Regions from separate parts of the Janthinobacterium sp. PAMC25594 genome, predicted to be linked through region 2. Evidence: predicted binding sites of a transcription regulator. Region 2 holds the regulator's gene; the other holds the start of a gene.
What was found. The regulator HrcA, encoded in region 2, represses chaperone genes, less so after heat shock. The targets are predictions, from matches to a motif close to TTAGCACTCNNNNNNNNNGAGTGCTAA.

Region 1 (3,226 bases), 1.5 Mb from region 2:
CAACCATGAAAAAAACTGCCCTGGCGAAAAGCGATGCCAAGAAACTGATGGGAAAGATGAATGTTCCCGGCGCCGGTGCATTCGGTAAGGAAGCGGTGGTCGTCGACCGCCGCGAGCAGCGCAAGCGCGATCAGGCGCTGGGCCTGGTGCCATTCGCCGTCAAGCTGAACAGCGATCTGGTGTTGCAATTGCAGACCCTGGCCAAGGAGCGCGATGCGGATCTGAATGAATTGGTCGCCGAGCTGATCACCAAGGGCTTGGCTGCAGCATAAGGGCTGACAATGTTTATCTGTTGATAAATATCATTTGTAAAACTAAAAGGCGCCTTGCGGCGCCTTTTGCATTGCGGCATTGTTTTCGATTACACCCAGGCGGCCAGCGCGCCTTTCATTTTTTTCAGCGCCGCCACTTCGATCTGGCGGATGCGTTCGGCCGATACGCCGAACTCTTCTGCCAAAGCATGCAGGGTGGCGCCGGAACCGTCGTCGTTGGCCAGCCAGCGCGCTTCGATGATGCGGCGCGAACGGGCGTCGAGCTTGCTCAAGGCCGTTTCCAGGCCTTCCGATTGCAGGCGCGTCACTTGTTCCGCTTCCAGCACCTTGGTCGGTTCGCTTTGCTCGGACGACAGGTAGGCGATCGGCGAAAACTTGTCGTCTTCATCATCGGCCGGCGATTCCAGTGCAATGTCGCGGCCGCTCAAACGCGTTTCCATTTCGATCACTTCTTCGCGTTTCACGTCGAGCAGCTTGGCCAGCGCATCGATCTGCTTCGGCGTCATCGCATCGAGGCCCGTCTTGTGGCTGCGCAGGTTGAAGAACAGCTTGCGCTGTGCCTTCGTCGTCGCGACCTTGACCAGGCGCCAGTTTTTCAGGATGTACTCATGCATCTCGGCTTTCACCCAGTGCATGGCGTACGACACCAGGCGCACGCCCTGGTCCGGATCGAAGCGTTTCACGGCTTTCATCAAGCCGATATTGCCTTCCTGAATCAGGTCGGCGTGCGGCAAGCCATAGCCCAGGTAGCCGCGGGCAATCGAGACCACCAGGCGCAGGTGCGACAGTACCAGTTCTTGCGCGGCGGCCAGGTCATTTTTTTCACGCAGGCGTTTCGCCAGCGAAATTTCTTCATCGTGGGTCAACATGGGCAGGCGGTTCACGGCCGAGATATAGGCGTCGATATTGCCCAGATTGCCAGTGAATCCGAGGCCCAGCGCATTACTTTTGGTCGGAACCAATGCGGATGTAGCGGACATCATAGTCATGTTTTCTCCCTCGTAGTCTTGCTTTGTTCCAGTTGGCCATGTCACGCGACGTGGCCCGATTGTCTGTTCGTTTTGCGTATGCGGTCTTGCACTTGCAGATCGCGGCACCATCTTCATCTGGCGTCCATGGCGGTTCTGCTGTTGGTATGTCCCTATATTAGCACTCTCTGCTTGAGAGTGCCAATCAGCACATTTAATCGTCCTGATAGCTTAAATACTATGATGATTTAATGCTTGATATATATCTCTGAACAGCGCGATATAGCGCTTGACGACAACGTAGCCAGTCTACGGCCTCTGGCTGAAGCGAGCCTTAAGAATACTTGCTAAATATCAAGATAACAGCAGATGGGGAGGGAGGCGCATGGCGGCGCCTGGGGCGCCGCCATGGGAGCGAGGCAAGGTCAGTTCAGGCGCGCCAGGTGGCGCTGTACGCAGAGGAAGGCGCCGATCAGGCCCAGGCCGGCGCTGACGGCCAGCAAGCCGGCCATCGGCAGCGGCGCCAGCGGCACCAGCTGGAATTCGGACGCATACAGGCGGGCAAACTCGGCAATCGCGGTATTGAGCGGCTGCAAGGCCAGCGCCACGGCGCCCAGGGCCAGCGCGCCCGCGCACAGGCCCAGCAGGGCGCCCGTGTAATAGAAGGGGCGGTGGATGAAGGTATCCGTCGCGCCGATCAGTTTCGAGATGCTGATTTCATCGCGCTGCTGCATCACCTGCAGGCGGATGGTATTGAAGACCACGGCGATGACGGCCACGCCCAGGGTGATGGCCAGCAGCAGCAGCACCAGGCGCAGCACGCCCAGCAGGGCCGCCAGACGCTTGACCCAGGCCGAATCGACTTGCGCCGATTCCACGCCGGGCAGATGGCGCAACTGTTCCGCCACCGCATCGACATCCTGCGCTTCGCTGGCGCTGCTGAAGGCGTCGAGTTTCAGCACATAGCTGTCGGGCAGGGGATTGTCGCCCAGGGTACTGAGCACGTCGGCCAGGCCGTTCTTGTTCTTCAGGGTATCGAGCGCCTCTTCGCGCGGGATGAAGACGATCTTCGCCTTTTGCGCGCCGACAATGTTGCGCATGGCGCTCGCCAGGGCCACGGCTTGCTCGCGCGGCGTGTCGATCTTCAGGAAAACGCTGATTTCCGGGTCGACCGACATCTGTTCCGACATGGGACGCACATTGTCGAGCATGGTCAAGCCGGCGAACGGCAGCGACAGGGCGATGGCGACGACGAGCACGTTCAGTAAAAAGCCGCCCGGCGACTTGCGTAAATGAATCAGCGCCGAGCCCAGCGCGAAGCGGTGTTGACGGAACCAGCCTCTCATGCCTGTTCTCCCTGCGCGTCGTCCGGGTCGGGGGCGGGCGCAAAATCGGGGTCGGGCGGCGCGAAGACGGGCGCCTGCGTGGCCTTGTCGATGGCGACCAGCTGGCCGTTCTTCAGGTGGATCACGCGGGCGGCGGCGTCGAGCATCTGTTCGTCATGGCTGGAAATGAGGCAGGTCACGCCCACCGAATGGAATGCTTTGAGGGCATCGAGCACCTTGTTGGCGCTGGCGCGGTCCAGGTTGGCCGTCGGTTCGTCGGCCAGGATGATCTGCGGCCGGTTGACGATGGCGCGCGCGATCGACACGCGCTGCTGTTCGCCGCCCGACAGCGACAGCGGACGCGCCATGGCGCGGTCCAGCAGGCCCACCTTGTCGAGTGCGGCGCGCGCGCGCTGCTCCGCCGCAACTTTATGCGCGCCGACGACGAGCAGCGGCAGCATGACGTTGGCCAGGATGGAGCGGTCGTTCAGTAATTTTTGCTGCTGGAAGATCAGGCCCATGTTACGGCGCAAAAACGGCACGCCGGCCGGCTTGATCTTTGCCATGTCCTGGCCATTGACGATCAGCTTGCCCGAGCTGGGGCGTTCCATGGCGGCGATCATTTTCAGCAGGGTGGACTTGCCGGCGCCGGACGGGCCGG
Region 2 (3,226 bases):
TTTCAACTGGGCCAGCATCTCTTCGGAGACAAAGTTGCCTTGTTGAATGTCAGGACGATACGGCGAGAAAAACCACATGAATTTTTGCAACGGCGTCACCGTGGTGGTCTGCGCACCTTTTTCCGGAACGACTTCCTGGCCTTCCTTGAGCGTCACCGCCGGCTTTTCGCCAAGGATGCCGCGGCTGGCGCAGCCGGACATGACCAGCGCGACACAGACCATGCCTGCCACGACTGGTGCTCGAAATGAAATACGGTGCCAGAGAGATGGCAATACAGCCGGTGTTACGCGCATAAATGACCTCAATTGGATGAACAAAACGCCAGGAGTGACCGGCCTGCCAAAAAATGCATATTTTGGCACTCCCCGACAAAACGCTATATGATAAAGCACCTGACCCACATACGAGCAACAAACATGAGTAACAATCCTAGTGATCTCAAGGCAAGCGGCCTGAAAGCCACCCTGCCACGCCTGAAGATACTCGATATCTTCCAGAGTAGCCCGGTACGCCACCTGACAGCGGAAGACGTCTATAAAATTCTGCTGGCCGACAATATGGATGTCGGTTTGGCAACCGTCTACCGTGTCCTGACGCAGTTTGAACAGGCAGGCTTGCTCAACCGCAACCATTTTGAAACCGGCAAGGCAATTTTCGAACTCAACGAAGGTTCCCACCACGACCATCTGGTGTGCCTCGACTGTGGCCGGGTCGAAGAATTCTTCGACGAAGAGATCGAAATCCGCCAGCAAAAAGTGGCTGAAGAGCGCGGCTTCAAGATCGCCGAACACGCCTTGGCCATCTACGGCAACTGCATCAAGACGGCTTGCCCGCATAAAACCGCCTGACGCTTGCCAGCCGCTCCCACGGGGCGGCTGGCACGGCATGGAGCAGCATCAATGATGGCTGAGCGCGCTTGACAGCAGTTTGGCCGTGATATCGACGATCGGAATGACGCGCTCGTAAGCCATGCGCGTCGGTCCGATCACTCCCAGCGTTCCCACGATCTTGCCGTTGACTTCATACGGCGCCGTCACCACGCTCATCTCGTCCATCGGCACCAGGTTCGATTCGCCGCCGATGAAAATCTGCACGCCCGTCGCCTTGCTCGACACGTCGAGCAGCTGCATCAAGCCCGTTTTTTGCTCGAACATGTCGAACATCTGGCGCAGCGAATGCATATTCGATGACAGATCGCTCACGCTGAGCAAGTTGCGTTCACCGGAAATGACCATGTCGTCGCTATGGTCGGCCATCGCTTCGCTGCCCGCTTCCACGGCCGCCTGCATCAGGCTGCCCATGTCGTCGCGCAGCTGGCGCAGTTCGCCCTGCAGGCGCACGCGCACGGCGTCGAATGACAGGCCGCCATAATTCTGGTTGATGTAATTGGCCGATTGCACCAGTTGCGCCGGCGTATAGTCGGCTTCCGTCAGCAATAAACGGTTCTGCACGTCGCCGCTCGGGGCAACGATGACGAGCAGGATGCGCTTTTCGGACAGGCGCAGGAATTCGATTTGCTGGAACACGGATTCGCGGCGCGGACTGAGCACGACGCCGGCGAATTGCGACAGCGACGACAGCATCTGCGCCGCGTTGGCGATGGTTTTTTGCGGCTGCGGCGTCTGCAGGCGCATGCGCGATTCCACCATGTGCTCGTCCAGATGCCGGACGGTCAGCAAGGTGTCGACAAAGATGCGGTAGCCGCGCGGCGTGGGAATGCGTCCGGCCGAGGTGTGCGGACTGGACACATAACCGAGCTCTTCCAGATCGGCCATGATGTTGCGGATCGTGGCCGGCGACAGGTCGAGGCCGGAAATTTTCGACAGGGCGCGCGAACCGACCGGCAGGCCGTCGGCGATATATCGCTCGACCAGGGCTTTCAGCAGTGTTTGGGCACGTGTATCGAGTTGCATGGTGTCTTAGTTAAGCCAGTATTTTTAGCAAGTATTTTTTAGGCAAGCGGCAACGAAAGCGGCCGAACGTGCAGTAACAGCACCTATTATGCACGTTCGCCCGTCCGGCGGCGATCAATCTTCCAGTTGCCCCTGCAGCCACAGCAGCAATTCATCAAAGTTGGCGCAGATGGCGTCGGGCTGCACGCCGGCGGCCAGGTGGGCGTCGCTGCCCTTGCGGTTCATCCACACGGCACGCATGCCCGCGCCCTGCGCACCCGTCACGTCGAAATACAGGTCGTCGCCCACATACACGGCTTCATGCGGGGCCACTTCCAGCGCGGCGCAGGCAGCCAGGAAGATACTGGCATCGGGCTTGGCCACGCCAAAGTCGCTGGCGGCGATCGATACCTTGAAATGCTGCGCCAGGCCGATAATTTCAAGGTCCGCATTGCCATTCGAGATGGAGCCGACCAGCATGCGCTGGCGCATCCAGGCCAGGCCCGGCAAGACGTCGTCATACGGCTGGACGCGATGGCGCGCGGCCAGGAACTGCGCGATGGCGCCGTCGACCAGGGCGGCATCCTCGCCGGCAGCCTCGAAGGCGGCCAGCAGGCCGGCGCGGCGCAACTCGATCAGGTTGCCATGGAAATGCGGTTGTTCGTTCAGCATGGCCAGACGGTGCTGGCGCAGCATCTCGATGGAAAACTGCTGCGCCACTCTGGGCGCATGCGTGGCCAGCCAGTCGTGCAGCAGGGTTTCTGCGGCGGCAATCACGGGCGCGATGGGCCACAAGGTATCGTCGAGATCGAACAGGATGGCCTTGGGCGGCACGGCGGGTTTGACAGGAGCAAGGGACATGGGACTCACGGTGGATGCCGCGCCACGATGCGCACGCTGCATGTATTGTCGCACCGATCGCCGCCGCCGGCATGGCTGCGCCCCCATGAAATGGGGCCGGGCCAGCGCTTCCCGGCGAAAAATTGTTACAGGGTGATACAAGGCAAGATCATTCGGCTTGCCAGATAGACTAAAATAGGCGCCATTCCAATGCGGCGCCAGCGTCCGCGTTGCGCTACCCAACCTGATTCGTTTTGGAGAATGTATGAAAAATTTGTACCTGCGCTCGATGCTGGCGGCGGCTTGCGCCGTCACACTGGCAGCCTGCGGCGGCAGCGGCGGCAACCTGTATCTGAGTGGCCAAGTGTCCAGTCTGGCAAAAGAGGGCCTGATTCTGCTGAATAATGGCGAAAGCTTGCCCGTTTCTGCGGGCCAGGCCTCCTTTGTTTTCACCAAGCTGCTCAAGACCGATGAGCGCTACGATATCAGCATC

Region 1: a site for HrcA is predicted at 1,419-1,445, ahead of rpoH (RNA polymerase sigma factor RpoH). Genes of this name have one in related genera too.

The regions. Positions count from the first base shown of each region.
Region 1 is NZ_CP080377.1:2,994,478-2,997,703, reverse strand. It holds gene KY494_RS13465 (hypothetical protein) at 6-272, shown strand; gene rpoH (RNA polymerase sigma factor RpoH) at 362-1,255, opposite strand; gene ftsX (permease-like cell division protein FtsX) at 1,666-2,586, opposite strand; gene KY494_RS13450 (cell division ATP-binding protein FtsE) at 2,583-3,226, opposite strand, start outside.
Region 2 is NZ_CP080377.1:4,459,390-4,462,615, reverse strand. It holds gene bamE (outer membrane protein assembly factor BamE) at 1-222, opposite strand, end outside; gene fur (ferric iron uptake transcriptional regulator) at 418-849, shown strand; gene hrcA (heat-inducible transcriptional repressor HrcA) at 898-1,914, opposite strand; gene KY494_RS19950 (HAD family hydrolase) at 2,029-2,754, opposite strand; gene KY494_RS19945 (hypothetical protein) at 2,999-3,226, shown strand, end outside.